Regions from separate parts of the Streptomyces flavusporus genome, predicted to be linked through region 3. Evidence: riboswitches for the same ligand, from Rfam matches in the RefSeq annotation. Region 3 holds a riboswitch; each other region holds the start of a gene.
What was found. Region 3 has a riboswitch for cyclic di-AMP ahead of ACKTSN_RS24720 (M23 family metallopeptidase). Riboswitches for the same ligand answer to the same signal wherever they lie in the genome.
Positions count from the first base shown of each region.

Region 1: linked by a shared signal. The riboswitch ahead of ACKTSN_RS40810 (C40 family peptidase) and the one ahead of ACKTSN_RS24720 (M23 family metallopeptidase) in region 3 are both predicted to bind cyclic di-AMP.
Region 2: linked by a shared signal. The riboswitch ahead of ACKTSN_RS19480 (transglycosylase SLT domain-containing protein) and the one ahead of ACKTSN_RS24720 (M23 family metallopeptidase) in region 3 are both predicted to bind cyclic di-AMP.
Region 4: linked by a shared signal. The riboswitch ahead of ACKTSN_RS12745 (M23 family metallopeptidase) and the one ahead of ACKTSN_RS24720 (M23 family metallopeptidase) in region 3 are both predicted to bind cyclic di-AMP.

Region 1 covers NZ_CP176503.1:8,672,062-8,676,036, forward strand. Annotated here, with positions in the region: gene ACKTSN_RS40795 (DUF397 domain-containing protein) at 88-312, opposite strand; gene ACKTSN_RS40800 (helix-turn-helix domain-containing protein) at 322-1,179, opposite strand; gene ACKTSN_RS40805 (ATP-binding protein) at 1,392-1,850, shown strand; gene ACKTSN_RS40810 (C40 family peptidase) at 2,008-2,481, opposite strand; cyclic di-AMP (ydaO/yuaA leader) riboswitch at 2,486-2,675, opposite strand; gene ACKTSN_RS40815 (hypothetical protein) at 3,025-3,333, opposite strand; gene ACKTSN_RS40820 (ATP-dependent Clp protease proteolytic subunit) at 3,341-3,975, opposite strand, start outside.
Region 2 covers NZ_CP176503.1:4,122,414-4,126,388, reverse strand. Annotated here, with positions in the region: gene fahA (fumarylacetoacetase) at 1-1,048, opposite strand, end outside; gene ACKTSN_RS19485 (HAD family hydrolase) at 1,335-2,219, shown strand; gene ACKTSN_RS19480 (transglycosylase SLT domain-containing protein) at 2,231-2,716, opposite strand; cyclic di-AMP (ydaO/yuaA leader) riboswitch at 2,720-2,892, opposite strand; gene ACKTSN_RS19475 (polyprenyl synthetase family protein) at 3,569-3,975, shown strand, end outside.
Region 3 covers NZ_CP176503.1:5,208,761-5,212,735, reverse strand. Annotated here, with positions in the region: gene ACKTSN_RS24725 (PrsW family intramembrane metalloprotease) at 1-1,163, shown strand, start outside; gene ACKTSN_RS24720 (M23 family metallopeptidase) at 1,288-2,334, opposite strand; cyclic di-AMP (ydaO/yuaA leader) riboswitch at 2,346-2,503, opposite strand; gene ACKTSN_RS24715 (PP2C family protein-serine/threonine phosphatase) at 2,729-3,928, opposite strand.
Region 4 covers NZ_CP176503.1:2,663,942-2,667,916, reverse strand. Annotated here, with positions in the region: gene ACKTSN_RS12755 (M16 family metallopeptidase) at 1-219, shown strand, start outside; gene ACKTSN_RS12750 (M16 family metallopeptidase) at 216-1,604, shown strand; cyclic di-AMP (ydaO/yuaA leader) riboswitch at 1,808-1,972, shown strand; gene ACKTSN_RS12745 (M23 family metallopeptidase) at 1,986-2,750, shown strand; gene ACKTSN_RS12740 (GntR family transcriptional regulator) at 2,939-3,634, shown strand; gene ACKTSN_RS12735 (HPr family phosphocarrier protein) at 3,849-3,975, opposite strand, start outside.

The sequences.
Region 1 (3,975 bases), 3.5 Mb from region 3:
TACCACGGCCGTGCATCACGCGATGCGGACCTGATCAGATTCGATCAGGAGGTGACGCTGGTCGGGGTGGTCAGGGATCGGTGCGCCTCACCGGAACGAGGCCGTGAATCCCGCCCAGCTCTCGGGAGAGAAGAGCAGCGCGGGTCCGGCCGGGTCCTTGGAGTCGCGCACGGCGAGCAGTCCGGCCCCCGGGCCGTGGTCCGGCCGGGCCGTCTCCACACAGTTGTTCGCTCCGGTGCTGTAACTGCTGCGCAGCCAGTGCACACCGAGCAGTCGAGTGCTGGAAGGTACGTTCCGAGGCAGTGCGGTCATGGTGCCTCCTTACGCGCCGTCACCTATCCCGGCGATGTAGTCCAACGAGTCCTCGGGCGAAAGGGCATGGAACTGAAGGACGTTGAAGGCCTCGGTGTAGGCCTCTACGTCTTCTTTCCGCTCGAGGTAGAGGCTACTCGTCAAGTGGTCGAGAACAACCACATCCAGATCAGAAGTGCTCGGAAATGAGAAGACAACGAAAGGTCCGGTGATGCCGATGTGGGCTCCGGCCGCGAACGGCAACACCTGGAGTCGCACTTGGGGCAGCCGGGCCGCCTCCACCAGCCGCTCCAGCTGCCGGGCCATGACATCCGGTCCGCCGACCTCCCGGCGCAGCACCGTCTCGTCCAGTACGGCGCTCAGCGCCAGGGGTGGCTGCGAACGCAGCACGTCCTGCCGGGCCAGGCGTACCTCCACCAGGGCGTCGAGCCGGTCCTCGTCCAGGCCCTCCACCGCGGCCCGGGTCACCGCACGCGCGTACTCGGGCGTCTGGAGCAGCCCGGGGACGACGGAGGTCTCCAGTGTGCGCATCGCGCTCGCCTGGGACTCCAGGCTGATGAAGTCCCGGTAGGTGGGCGGCAGCACCCCGCGGTAGGCGTGCCACCAGTGGTCCCGGCCGTGGCCGCCGGAGTCCGCCAACGTCATGAGCACTTCGCGGAGTTGGGAGTCCGTCACCCGGTAGGCATCCAGGAGTAACCGCACGTCGGCCGGTTTCACCCCGCTCGCGCCGGTCTCGACCCGGCTCACCTTCGACTGGTGCCAGCCCACGAGCCGGGCCGCCTCGCCGCTCGTGAGGCCGGCGCGGCTGCGCAGTGTGCGCAATTCGGCACCAAGTTTCCGACGGCGCACCGCGGGGCCGTGCTGCATGGGAGACTCCTTACTCCTTCTGAGCCGCCCAAATACGGTCTGCCGTCGCAGAGTTCACCGCTTCGAGCGACAGATATATGCATATCTTGGTGGATCGCCACTGTGACCGGCGCGGTAGTGGCAGTCTGGCGACGAAGCACCAGTCCGGGACCGTACTCGAACCATCCGCTCCGTGTCGGACTGCGGTCCCGTGGGAAAGGGACGACCTCGCCATGGCAGACCATCTGGAAGCATCCGTCACTCTGCCGAGCGATCCAGCCTCGGTCTCCGCGGCTCGCGGCTACGTGGTCAGCACCCTCGCGGAGTGGGGCCTGGCGCCGGACAGTGAGGTGGCCGACACCATCCGGCTCATCGTCTCCGAACTCGCCACCAACGCCGTACAGCACACCTTCGGCCAGTCACCCACCTTCACGGTGGACATCGAACTCGACCGCGACGAACAGCTGCGCATCGGCGTGACCGACAGTCACCCGCGCTTCCCCAAGCGGTTGCCGGCCGCCGTTCAGCAGGACAACGGCCGCGGCATGGTCATCATCCGCTGGCTGACCAACGAGTGCGGGGGGCGGCTGCGGGTGCGTCCCACCCGCGAGGGCGGCAAGACGGTCTCCGTCGAACTGCCGTGGACCGTTCCCGCGCGGCCGGTGCCGGCGGCGGGGCCGCAGGAGCCGTAGGGCGCGTCCACCAGGCAGCGCAGTGCGCCGCCCGTGCCCGGGTGCGTCATGGACGGCGCGGGCGGTCCCGGCCCTGCTCCAGGTGCAGGGCGGGCCGGGGCGCACGGGCGGGGCGGTGGCGATGCGTCAGGGCACCGCCGCCACCGCGCCCCAGGGGTCAGGAGACCCGGCCGTACCAGACGCTCCTCGTCCAGATCTTCTGCAGCCTGACCACGTCCCCGGTCTTCGGAGCGTGCCAGATCTTCCCCTTTCCGGCGTAGATCCCGACGTGGTAGACGCTGGACCCCGAGTGGAAGAACACGAGATCGCCGGCCTTGCGGTTCTTGGCCGAGATGTGGCGGGTCTTGTTGTACTGCTGGGCAGCCGTACGAGGCAGCTTCTTGCCGGCCTTCTTGTACGAGTACAGCGTGAGCCCGGAGCAGTCGAACCTGCGCGGCCCGGTGGCGCCCCACGCGTACGGGGAGCCCTTCTTCGACGCCGCGATCTGCAGCGCCTTGTGCGCCGGCGAGGCGGCAGCGGCCTCGGAGGCGACACCCGGAACCACGACGGAGCCGCCCACCGCGGCCAGGGTGAGGGCCGAGGCCGTACCGGCCCGGGCCATGAGTGACGGGACACGATTGAGCGCTGTCATTGCGCAACCCTTCGTCAGCCGCCTGTGAAGGATGACCTGTCGGATTCGGGCTGGCGAAGTGGCCCGGCCGCGTCATCGCGGCTTCACCCCAAGGGCTGCTCGGAACATGCGCTCCGGCGACCCGTCGTGCCTGGGTCCTCCACTCCTGCCGATCCACTCCTGTCGACCCGTCATCCGGGCGGCGGCAGGACTCGGCGTCCGCCCGGATCGCCCCGCCGCCGCGGCGGGGTCTTGTCGTCGTCACGGATCTTGACTCACGAATGTCCGAAAATCCCAACGGAACCGGGGTTTGTGTTGTTACTCACCACTCACCCGTTCGGGTGGACAGCCTGCTGTTCGAGCGGATGTCAAGGGTGCTGCGAGCCCCCGGACCAGCGCTGGAATGCTCTATTCCGCCCCGGAGGCATGTCTGTTGCGCAAGTGCAGCGGCTCCAAAAAAGTATGCTCGGATACTCCGGGCGGGGGTACGCCTTTTGGTCCGTTTCAACTCCGGCCCGGAGACGGCATCTTGAGGGTTGACGAGCCGGGCCGACTGGGGGTGCGTCAACTGTCGGAGCGCGGTGGAACGATGACCCGCGCCGTGCGGCGTTCGCCGTCCAGGACGCGCAGCGCCCGCGCGAGGGTCGGGGCGTGCAGCTCGGTCTCGCCCCGCTGGTGCATCAGTGCGAGCGCGTCGCGCAGTTCGACGGCCTTGCGCACCAGCGCCTGGGCGGCGCGCAGTCCACGGTAGGTGTCCCCTTCGTGGGCCGGATTGATCCGGCCGAGCAGGTCCACCACGTCCAGGTAACGGTCGATCACCTCGCCCTCGGCGCGGGTCAGTGCGGGCAGCGGCGGAAGTTCCGGTGGCAGCATCCGCGGCTCACTTCGCGCCGGACGCGGTGCGCGAGGCCTTGCGGCTGGGGATGATCCGGTCGATCAGGCCGTACTCCAGCGCCTCCTGGGCGGTGAGGATCTTGTCCCGCTCGATGTCCGCGCCGACCTGCTCCGGAGTCCGCCCCGTGTGCCGTACGAGCATCTCCTCCAGGCGGGCCCGGACGCGGGCCAACTCCTCGGCCTGGATGGCGAGATCGCTGGCCTGTCCCTCGATCGGCTCGGGCAGGCTCGGCTGACGGACCGCCACCCGGGCGCCGGGCAGCGCGTATCGCTTGCCCGGCGTGCCGGCGGCCAGCAGGACCGCGGCGGACGATCCGGCCTGCCCGAGGCAGATCGTCTCCACGTCGCAGCCCACGAACCGCATCGTGTCGTACACGGCCGACATGGCGCTGAACGAGCCGCCGGGGGAGTTGATGTACAGCGAGATGTCCCGGTCCGGGTCCTGGTACTCGAGGTGCATGAACTGCGCCATCACGTCGTTCGCCGACGTGTCGTCGATCGGCGTCCCGAGGAAGACGATCCGTTCCTCCAGCAGCTTCGAGTACGGATCCATCGTCTTGTGCCCGTAGCTCGTGCGTTCGGTGAACTCGGGCAGGGCGTGACGGGCGGACGGTCGGGTCA
Region 2 (3,975 bases), 1.1 Mb from region 3:
GGGAGCCGCGTTCGCGTTCGGTCGGGCCGCTCACCGTGCCCGAGCCGTACAGGTCGCCGGTGCGCAGGGATGCGCCGTTGACGGTCATGTGGGCGAGTTGCTGGGCGGCCGTCCAGTACATGGTGGAGAAAGGGGGTTCCGAGATGACGTGACCGTTGAGAGCGACGGAGATGCGCAGGTCGTAGCCGCCGGGTTCGTCGTCCGTGTCGTCCAGGTACGGGAGGAGGGGATGGGTGCGCTGCGGTGGGGCCACTCGTGCCTCGTCCAGCGCGTCCAGCGGGGTGATCCAGGCCGACACCGACGTGGCGAAGGACTTGCCGAGGAAGGGGCCGAGGGGGACGTACTCCCAGGCCTGGATGTCGCGCGCGGACCAGTCGTTGAGGAGGCACAGGCCGAAGACGTGGTCGCGGAAGCCGGCCAGCGGAACGGGTCGGCCCAGCGGGGACGGGGTGCCGACGACGAAGCCGACCTCCGCCTCGATGTCCAGGCGGACGGACGGCCCGAAGACGGGCGCGGGGTCGGTCGGGGCCTTGCGTTGGCCGGAGGGGCGGATGACATCTGTGCCGGAGACGATGACCGTGCCGGAGCGGCCGTGGTAACCGATCGGCAGATGCTTCCAGTTGGGGGTGAGTGAGTCAGCGGCGTCGGGGCGGAAGATCTGGCCGACGTTCCGGGCATGGTTCTCGGAGGCGTAGAAGTCCACGTAGTCCGCGACCTCGAAGGGCAGGTGCAGGGTCACCGAGGAGAGGGGGTGCATCAGGGGCGCGAGGGTTTCGCGGTGGGACGGCACCGTCACCCAGGCGGTCAGCGCCCGCCGGACGTCCGACCAGGCGGTGCGGCCGGCGGCGAGCAGTGGGTTCAGGGTGGGCCGGGCCAGCAGGGCGGCATACGGGGAGCCGAGTGCCAGTGCTGCCGCGCCGGCGTCGAGGACGTGGTCGCCGAGGCGGACGCCGACGGTGCGTTCGGTGGACCCGGCGGGTGAGAAAACGCCGTACGGAAGGTTGTGCGGACCGAAGGGGTCGCCCTCGGGGACATCGAAGGGGGGCATCGGGGTGCTGCCTCACTTTCGTACGTACGGTCCATGCGGTCGCGGCACACGTTACGGCTGCGGCGGCCGTCTTGGGCAGTGACTTAAGCGCACAAAGAGTCCGTAATGTCCGGAATGGAGGAGTCGTGTATACCCCTGACCTCATCCCGCTGTCCGTGACCCGCTGTCCGCAACGCGCCTTCACCCGCCCGACGGCCGGCACCGAGGGGCCGGACCACTGAAAAGCGGAGGATTGGAAGGGAGTTGGGGATGAACGGCGTGGGTGTGGTGTCCGTATTCTCTGATCATGGCCGCACCCATCGCATATGCCGAGCGCGCCGCGTACGCCCTCATCGCCACCGACCTGGACGGAACGCTGCTGCGCGGCGACGACACGGTCTCCGACCGGTCGCTCACCGCGCTCGCGCGGGTCTCGGCGGCCGGTGCCCGGTATCTGGTGGTGACGGGCCGGCCCGCGCCCAGGGTGCGGCCGCTGCTGAAGTTCCTGGGCGGCGTGGGGCTCGCGGTGTGCGGGCAGGGCGCGCAGTTGTACGACGTCGGCGTGGACCGTCTGCTGTGGTCGGTCACCCTGGACCGGGAACTGGCCGAGACCGCGCTCGGCAAGATCGAGGCGGAGGTCGGCACGGTGTATGCGGCCGTCGACCAGGACGGCGTCGATGGCCTGACGCTCATCGAGCCGGGGTATCGGATGCCGCGCCCGACGTTGCCGGCGGTACGGGTCGGCCGGCGTGACGACCTGTGGTGCGAGCCCATCAGCAAGGTGCTGCTGCGTCATCCCGCTCTGTCCGACGACGAGTTGGCGTCGGTGGCCCGCTCGGTGGTGGGTTCGCTCGCGACGGTCACCATGTCGGGGCCTGGGACGGTCGAGCTTCAGCCGTCCGGCATCACCAAGGCGACGGGGTTGGCGCTGGCGGCCCGGCATCTGGGGCTGCGCCCCGAGGACACCATCGCCTTCGGTGACATGCCCAACGACATCCCGATGTTCGACTGGGCCGCCCATGGCGTCGCCATGGCCAACGCGCACCCCGAACTGAAGGCGGTGGCCGACGAGATCACCCTCTCGAACGAGGACGACGGCATCGCCGTCGTCCTCGAACGGCTCCTCACCGAGGGCCGGCGCCCGCAGCGGCTCGGCGGGCGCAGGCCCTCGGTGGGTGCGAAGATTCAGTAGGCGCGAAGGGATCAGTAGGCGCCGAAGACGTTGTCGATCGAGCCGTAGCGGTCGGCCGCGTAGTTGCAGGCGGCGGTGATGTTGGCGACCGGGTCGAACGGGTCGTAGGCCGTGCCGGGCACGTGGTACGCGGCGAAGGTCGGGTCGATGACCTGGAGCAGGCCCTTGGACGGGGTGCCCTTGGCCGCGTTGGAGTCCCAGTTGTTGATGGCGGCCGGGTTGCCGGACGACTCGCGCATGACGTTGCGGTAGATGCCGTTGTAGGAGCCCGGGATTCCGTGCTGCGCCATGATGGCGAGCGACTCGCGGATCCAGCCGTCGAGGTTGTCGGAGTACGCCGTGGTGGCGGTCTTCGCGGTCACCGCGGCGGGGGTGGCGGCCGATGCGGTGCTCGCACCGATGAGCGGCAGGGCGAGCACGGCCGCGCCGGTGCCGGCGACCACGAGCTTGCGGGCTATGCGGGCGGTGCGAGTGCGGGGCTGACCGTTTGCAGGCATGGGCTTGTTCCTCTCCTTCGCCTGCGAGGTGAGCTGTCGGGTTCGGGCTGGGAGGTGCCCGGCCGCGCCCTTGCGAGCGCAACTTCACCCCAAGCCGTTCCGGTGCGTCGTACGACGTCCGGCGCGGCGACTTACCTGGGTCCCCCGCTCCTGCCGTGCGTGAGTGGTCTCGTCATCGGTGGTACCGGGCGGCGGCAGGATTCGGCGTCCGCCCGACTGGCCCGGAACGTATGCGAGAGCACATGTCGGAAACAAGTAGCGGGTTCACGCAACATGCTGTTTGATCTTCATCTGGGTGTTTTGTCAGCTTGATCCTTTGCATCTGTCAAGGCTCAACTCGCAAGCCGGGAAAGCCGGATGGCCGCCGGCTGTGTGAAACCTGTGGACAGGTGAAGGTGAGTCACGTCACGCGTGGGTGCAAGAGTGGCAAATCGGGCAATGGGTTCAAGTGCCTATCAGTCAGCCGTGTATGGGATGCGCTTCTCCCAAGTGCAGTGGAAGGGGGCCTTTCCACCTTCTGCGCAAATCACCCCATTGGAGGTCAGGGTCATCTCGCAGGGGAAGGGTGTAAGGACGTACGCATGGGTGTCGAGGTCGCCCGAATGGCCGGAGGCGAGACGGCGCGGTGAGGGCGACAAGGGGCAAAGCTCACCTATTCGGCTTAAGTCGATAAATAATTGCTCGTATCAACTGATCGAAAACATACCGTTCGTGATCCGATACAGCCCGGCCTGTAACCCCGGGCGCCCTCGGTGATCGAAACGTGACCGGATACGCTGACTTGAGTGAAGGCAGCGACGTATCGACAAACCGCGTAACCGCCGGTAGACACCAGCAGACAGGAGACCCCTCGTGACCGTCGTCGGGCCGTTCGGGCTGAGCGTGCGGGACCAGGCTCTGGAAGCCGATGTCCAGGCCGGATTGGCGGCTGTCGAGGAAGGGTTGCTCGAAGCAACCAAGAGCGAGGTCCCGTTCATCACGGAGGCCGCGCAGCACCTGGTGCGGGCCGGGGGCAAGCGGTTCCGCCCGCTGCTGGTGATGCTCGCCGCGCAGTTCGGTGACCCGTACGCGCCCGGGGTCGTGCCCTCGGCCGTGGTCGTGGAGCTGACCCACCTCGCGACGCTGTACCACGACGACGTGATGGACGAGGCGGAGGTACGGCGCGGGGTACCGAGCGCGAACGCCCGCTGGGGCAACTCGGTCGCGGTCCTCACCGGCGACTTCCTCTTCGCCCGTGCCTCGCACATCCTGGCCGACCT
Region 3 (3,975 bases):
GAACCGAGGGATTTCTGGTCGGCCTCGGCCTCGCGATCCTCCCGGTACCGCTCCTCATAGCCGCCTTCCGCTGGCTCGACCGCGTCGAGCCCGGCCCCTGGCGCAACCTCGTCTTCTCCTTCGCCTGGGGCGCCTGCGCGGCGGCGCTGATAGCGATCGTCGCCAACAGCTTCGCGACGAGATGGATAGCGACGGCGACCGCCGATCCGGCGAGCGCGGACACCCTGGGCGCCACCGTCATAGCGCCGATCGTCGAGGAGTCCGCGAAGGCGGCCGCCATACTCCTGCTCTTCCTCTTCCGCCGCCGGGACTTCACCGGGATCGTCGACGGTGTCGTCATCGCCGGGGTCACCGCGACCGGGTTCGCGTTCACCGAGAACATCCTCTACCTCGGCACCGCCTTCGGCACCGACCAGCTCACCGGCGGCAGCGGCATCGCCTCCGTCACAGCGGCGACCTTCTTCGTCCGCGTCATCATGTCGCCGTTCGCGCACCCCCTCTTCACCGTCCTCACGGGCATCGGCTTCGGCATCGCGGCGCTCGCCGGGCAGCGCCAGCATCTGCGGCGCGTTCTGATGCCGCTGTCCGGGCTGCTGCTCGCGATGGGCATGCACGCGTTCTGGAACGGCTCGGCGACCTTCGGCAACTTCGGATTCTTCGCGGTGTACGGCGGGTTCATGGTGCCCACGTTCGGACTGCTGACCTGGTTGGTGATCTGGACCCGGCAGCGGGAGCTGCGGACCGTGCGCGAGGAACTGCCGGCCTATGTCGCCGCCGGCTGGCTGGCACCGGCCATGCCGTTCGCGCTGGGCTCGATGCGGGCGCGCCGGCTGGCCAGGGAGTACGCCGGGCACCACCTGGGGAAGCCGGCCGCGCGGGCGGTGGCGCAGTACGAGGCGTACGCGACGTCGCTGGCGTTCCTACGGCATCGCGGGCGCCGGGGCCGGGCCGGCGCGGACTTCGTCGTACGGGAAGGCGAACTGCTGTGGGAGCTGTGGCGCCGACGGGAGGTGGCGCGGCCGGCGCTGGAGTATGCGGCGCGGGTCACGGCTCCGCCGGTACCGGTGGCTGTGCCGCCCTGGCCGATGACGGCACCGTATCCCGCATACCAGCCGTATCCCCAGTACCAACGGCATCCCGCGTACAACCCGTACCAGTCGTAGCGGCGCGCCGAGCGATCGGCGCCATGAGGTCCCGGCAACAGCCGTTCCGCACACACCGCGAACCGGCAGCCCTGACGTCGGGGGGGTTGCCGTCAGGACCGCCGGGGTTCGAAAGGAGCGGCTGTCAGGGGTTGAGGCCCTTGCTCTGCAGCCAGGCCAGCGGGTCGATGCCGCTGCCCGCACCGTCGGGGTGCACCTCGAGGTGCAGGTGAGCCCCGGTGACGTTGCCCGTGGCGCCCACGCGCCCGATGACCTCGCCCGTGGTGACCTTCTGGCCGACGCTGACGTTGATGGACGACTGGTGGGCGTACCAGATCTCGGTGCCGTCGTCGAGGGTGAGGACGGTCTTGTAGCCGTACGACCCGTTCCAGCCGGCCTCGGTGATCGTGCCGCTGTGCACGGCCTTGAGCGGCGTGCCCGTCGGCGCGGCGAAGTCGAGGCCGGTGTGGTAGCCGGAGGACCACAGGGCACCGGCCTGACCGAAGCTCGAGGTGATGGTGTACGAGGAGGTGGGCAGCGCGTACTGCTTGGCCAGCTGGGCGAGGCGCTCGGCCTCGGCCTTCTGGCGGGCCTCCTCCTCGGCCTTCGCCTTCGCGGCGGCGGCCTTGGCCTCGGCCTCCTTCTCGGCCTTGGCGGCGGCTTCGGCGGCGGCCTTCTCGGCGGCGGCCTTGGCGGCGGTGGCGGCCTTGGTGTCGACCTGGTCCTGCTGCTGTTCGGCCTGGGCGATGATGCGGGTGCGCAGCGCCTCACCGGCGTCGGTGGTGCCCTGGGCGGTGTCCGCGGTGGTCACGCCGAGGCCGCTGAGCGGAGCGGTGGCGGTCTCGGCGGAGGTGTCGGAGTCGGCGGAGTCGTCGGAGATCAGCGCGCCCACGGCCGGCAGGTCGGGCATCGAGATCGACACCGGCGGCTTGCCGGTCTGCGCGCTGGCCATGCCGCCCGCGCCGACCGCGGCTATGACGCCGACGCCGAGAACCGTGGAGCTGCGGGCGAGTCCACCGCCGCGCTGCTTGGAGACGCGATGCCGGCCGCGTACGGGGCGGAGGGACTCCGCGGTGGGGTTCCACTCCTCCCAGGGACCCTCGTCGGTGCGCTGCCCGCCGTAGACGACGGTGTCGCCGGAGCGCTGGGGCGGCACGAAGGGGGCTTCTGGGGCAGGCCGGTTGGACGCCACGTAGGCGTACTCCTTTCCTTCCTTCTCGCCTACCGGGTTAGCTGACGGGTTCGGAGCAGGAAGGTCTCCTACGCGCGTAAATCAGCCGTGCTACCACGGCGACTTACGCCCGATTCACCCCAAGTTGGTGGTTCCCCGGTTCCCTTACGGGATTCGGCGCGTGCGCACGGAGCCGACTCTTGTGACGGCTGGGACGACCGCGCTGCGTTATCGGACGTTAATAGAAGCGGGGCGTGAATTCCAAGCGGTTCCACTTGATCTTTAACGATTTCCGGCCGGACGTACAGGCCCATGAACGGCGAAAATCGGGCGAGTTGACCACGCTTCAAAGGCGTCACAGTTTCTGACTGTATGTCAGTTGTTATGCGGAGGGCGTTCGCCCGATCACGTCCGGTTACGGTCGTCGTACGGCGAGCAGAGCCATGTCGTCGGTCATCCCGCCCCCGGAGTGCCGACGCACTTCTTCGGCCAGAGCGCCGAGCAGCTCGCCGGGTCCGCGGAAGGTGCGGCCCGCCAGTCGCCCCGCGGGGTCGTAGAACCTGCCGTGCGCGTCGCGGGCCTCGGACAGGCCGTCGGTGTGCAGCAACAGCATCGCCCCGTCCGGAAAACGGGACTCCTCCACACGGGCCGGCCAGGCGCCCAGATCGCCCATGCCGAGCGGTAGCGCGGGTTCGCGGGCGGGCAGCGGACGTACGGCGCCATCGGCACACAGCAGCAGCGGCGGCGGATGACCGCGGTTGAGGATCCGTACGACCCCGTCACCGGGCGGCAGCTCGGCGAGTACGGCGGTGGCGAACCCCTCGGTGGCCTCGACGCCGTCGCGCCGCGCGGCCTCGCGCGTCAGCGCCCGCTCCAGCCGCTCGGCGACCCCCTGAAGCGTCGCCTCCTGCTCGGCGGCCTCCCGGAACGCCCCGATGACCACGGCGACGGCCCCCACCGCGCCCATCCCCTTGCCCCGTACGTCGCCCACGACGAGCCGTACGCCGTGCGGGCTGTCCTGCACCGCGTACAGGTCGCCGCCGATGAAGGCGTCCGCCTGGGCCGCCTCGTAGCGTGCCGCGATGTCGAAGCCGCCGATCCGCCCGAGGGGTTCGGGCAGCACCGCGCGTTGGGCGGCCTCGGCGATCTTCCACGCCGAGTCGAGCCGGGCGTGGCTGCGGCGTACCAGCGCATTGATGAGCACGGCCAGCACGGCGACCGTCGTCACGGTGACGAGCTCGGTGAGCGCGTCGACGCGCAACGCCGTGCCGTACCGGATGTGCAGCCCGAGCGCGACGGTGACGGACGCGATGCCGGTGAGGATCGTGGCCCGCCGGGACAGCAGCGGGGCGGCGACCAGGGGTGCGGCGGTGAACAGGGGGGCCGCGGTGTAGGGGCGGGGTGTGACGTAGTCGTAGACGCCGCCGGTGACGAGCAGCAGCGCGGGCAGCGCCCGGACGAAGGTGCGCGCGTACGAGATCCGCCGCGCCTCGCTCCGGCCGGCCTGCAGGCGCGCGGCCTCACCGCCGAGCCCGTGGCCAGGGACCGTCTCCTCAGGCAACCGCCCGCCCCCTCGGGCGTACGGCGCCTCTCCTTCAGCCTCCGCAGGCCGCACCCTCGTCTCCCGCCACGCACGTCCACGCACCGCCTCGTCCGTCCAGG
Region 4 (3,975 bases), 2.5 Mb from region 3:
GGCCGCGCCGACGAACTGTGCCGGTACGCCGTGCTGTTCGGCGACCCGCAGCTCGCCCTGACCGCCGTCCAGCGCGTGCTGGACGTCACGGCCGAAGAGGTCCAGGAGGTCGCCAAGGCCCGCCTGCGCCCCGACAACCGCGCGGTGCTCGTCTACGAGCCGACCGCCGCCGAAGCTGCCGAACCCACCGACGACCACAACGAGGAGGCGGCCCAGTGACCGAGCTCGCCACGATGGAGTTCCACCCCCAGCCCCGGGCGGGCGAGGCCAGGCCGTGGGCCTTCCCGGCGCCCACGCGCGGGACGCTCGACAACGGTCTGACGGTCCTGCGCTGCCACCGCCCCGGTCAGCAGGTCGTCGCCGTCGAGGTGCTCCTGGGCGCGCCCCTGGACGCCGAGCCGACCGGCCTCGACGGCGTCGCCACGATCATGGCGCGGGCCTTCTCCGAGGGCACCGACAAGCACTCCGCCGAGGAGTTCGCCGCCGAGCTGGAGCGCTGCGGCGCCACCCTCGACTCGCACGCCGACCACCCCGGCGTCCGTCTGAGCCTGGAGGTCCCCGCCTCCCGCCTGGCCAAGGCCCTCGGCCTGCTCGCCGACGCCCTCAGGGCGCCCGCATTCGCCGACAGCGAGGTCGAGCGGCTCGTGCGCAACCGCCTCGACGAGATCCCGCACGAGCTGGCCAACCCGTCCCGCCGTGCCGCCAAGGAGCTCTCCAAGGAGCTGTTCCCGGCGACCTCGCGCATGTCGCGGCCGCGCCAGGGCACCGAGGAGACGGTCGCCGCCATCGACTCCGCGGCCGTACGTGCCTTCTACGAGAAGCACGTCCGGCCCGCCACGGCCAGCGCAGTCGTCGTCGGCGACCTCACCGGCGTCGACCTCGACGCGCTGCTCGGTGACACCCTGGGCACCTGGACCGGATCCCCGGCCCAGCCGCGCCCCGTGCCGCCGGTGACCGCCGACGACATCGGCCGGGTCGTCATCGTGGACCGCCCCGGCGCCGTGCAGACCCAGCTGCTGATCGGCCGCGTCGGCTCCGACCGGCACGACCGCGTGTGGCCTGCCCAGGTGCTCGGCACGTACTGCCTGGGCGGCACCCTCACCTCCCGCCTGGACCGTGTCCTGCGCGAGGAGAAGGGCTACACCTACGGCGTGCGCGCGTTCGGCCAGGTGCTGCGCTCGGCGCCCGACGGCAGCGGCGCCGCGATGCTCGCCATCAGCGGCTCCGTCGACACGCCGAACACCGGTCCCGCCCTGCAGGACCTCTGGACGGTGCTGCGCACGCTCGCCGAACAGGGTCTGACCGATCCCGAGCGGGACGTCGCCGTACAGAACCTCGTCGGGGTGGCGCCGCTCAAGTACGAGACCGCGGCGGCCGTCGCTAGCACGCTGGCCGACCAGGTCGAGCAGCATCTGCCCGACGACTACCAGGCGACGCTGTACCAGCAGCTCGCCGCGACGGGCACCGTCGAGGCCACCGCGGCGGTCGTCAACGCCTTCCCGGTGGACCGTCTCGTGACCGTCCTCGTCGGCGATGCGGCGCAGATCAAGGAGCCTGTCGCGGCCCTCGGAATCGGCGAAGTCACCGTCGTCACGGCCGAGTAGAAGGCCTGACAGCGGCACGCGCGCGTAGGGGCCCTGGTGACGAAAGAGTCACCAGGGCCCCTTTATGTCCCAATTGAGGGAGAGGTTGCCTGTCTGACCTGTGGCATGCGCTACAAAAGCCGTGTTCCGTTTGGGGATTGAAAGATGCCCCGTTTAGCGTCTTCCGGGCTGTCCGTCAGGCAGTGCGCCGCGCCCGCGGCACCGGACAGTCATCGCCGAGTCCCCGAACGGCGCGAGCCAGGGGAGCCGGGGACCCAACGATGCAGTCCCTGGGGTGAATCGGACGCCCGCGCGCAGCGAGGGGGTCCGTAGGAGACCTTCCTGCTCCGAACCCGTCAGCTAACCCGGTAGGCGAGAAGGAAGGAAAGGACCAGCCACTTCATGGCGTTCACCCGCGCCACCGGGAAGCATCGTCGTCCCAGCCGGATGCAGCGCACGACCGCCCGCGCCGCGGGCGTCGCCGCGCTCACCACCACCGGCGTCGTCGGCACTCTGGCCGCCCCCGCGCTCGCCGCCGAGCCGGCGCTCGAGGAGACCGGCCTGCTGCCGGTCGTCACCATCGGCGACTCGGTCGCCGACCAGATCGATGCCCAGGCGGCCGCCCAGCGACAGGCCGCCGAGGAGGCCGCCGCCGAGAAGGCGGCCGAAGCGGCCGCCGAGAAGCGCGCGGAGGAGCGGGCCAAGGAGGCGCGCGAGGCCAAGGAGCGGGCCGCGCGTGAGGCCGAGCGCAAGCGTCTCAACACCTATGTGCTGCCGATCACCAGCTCCTATGTCTCCACCGGCTACCAGTCCGGCGGCTCCCTGTGGTCCTCCGGCAGCCACACCGGTGTCGACTTCCACGCCGCGAGCGGCACGCCCGTCCACGCGGTCGGCTCCGGCACTGTCGTCGAGGCCGGCTGGGGCGGGGCGTACGGCAATCAAGTCGTGATCAAGATGAACGACGGTACGTACACCCAGTACGGCCACCTGTCGTCCATCGCCGTCTCGGTCGGCCAGACGGTCACCCCGGGACAGCAGATCGCCCTCTCCGGCGCCACCGGCAACGTCACCGGAGCACACCTGCACTTCGAGGCCCGTACGACCGCCGAGTACGGCTCGGACATCGCCCCCCTGGCCTACCTCCGCTCGCACGGTGTGAACGTCTGACGACAGGCGGCTGCGCTGCCCGAAGCCCTGGCTCCCCGAGCCGGGGCTTTCGGCGTTTCAGGGGTCTGTTTGTCCAAAAAATATCCATGGATTCCGGCCCGCCATCGGAAATTCCGGCTCTTTGCAATAGAGTCACTGAACACACGTCAATCGTCGACGTTTCACGGGGATTAAGGCGGAGGTCGGTCATGCGTATTCCGGCGCACTCGGTGTGCACGGCGATCCGGGACGACATCGTCGCGGGTGTCTACGAGCGTGGCGGCCGGCTCACCGAGGAACTCCTCGCGCGCCGCTACGGCGTCTCGCGCGTCCCCGTCCGGGAGGCCCTGCGCACCCTGGAGGCGGAGGGCTTCGTGGTGACCCGGCGGCACGCGGGCGCGTGCGTCGCGGAGCCCACCGAGCAGGAGGCCTCCGACCTGCTGGAGATGCGCATGCTGCTGGAGCCGCTCGGCGCCGCCCGGGCCGCCCAGCGGCGCACCGAGGCCCACCTGAAGGTCCTGCGCGGTCTCGTCCGGCTGGGCCAGGAGCGGGCGAAGAGGGGCAACAGCGAGGATCTGCGCTCGTTGGGCGGCTGGTTCCACGAGACGCTCGCCCAGGCCTCCGGAAGCCCCGCGCTGATCGCGATGCTGACCCAGCTGCGGCACAAGATCGCCTGGATGTACGCCGTGGAGGCGCCGGCCAGCCCCGTGGAGTCCTGGACGGAGCACGGCGCGATCGTGGACGCCGTGGCGCGCGGCGACGGCGAGCGCGCGCGGGCCATCACGGCCCTGCACACCGAACGCGCGACCGCCGCGCACCGGCTCCGGTTCGCCGGCGGCCAGGATCGCACCGACCGTGTGAGGACTTCGCAACACCCCGTAAACATGTCCAGCCTTCGGCATTAACATATGCGCCGTATACAAAGAGGAGATATTCGGTGGCGGTGCATTTCCGCTGCCCTTTTCTGGCGCGCCGGGAATTCACGCCCGCGCGTCAGAGGCATGCCCATGTGGAATGCGTCGCACCCGCCGTGGAAAACGCGTGAGGCCGCTGCGGGAAATGACGAAGCCGCGCCGCCCGGGAAGGGTGACGCGGCTTCACTGACCGCCGTGCGGGCGGTCAGACGGTCTCGGGCAGCTCCTCGAGGCCCTCGGAGACCAGCTTGGCCAGGCGGTCGAGGGCCGCGTCGGCGCCGTCGGCGTCGGAGGCCAGGACGATCTCCTCGCCGCCCTCGGCGCCCAGGCTG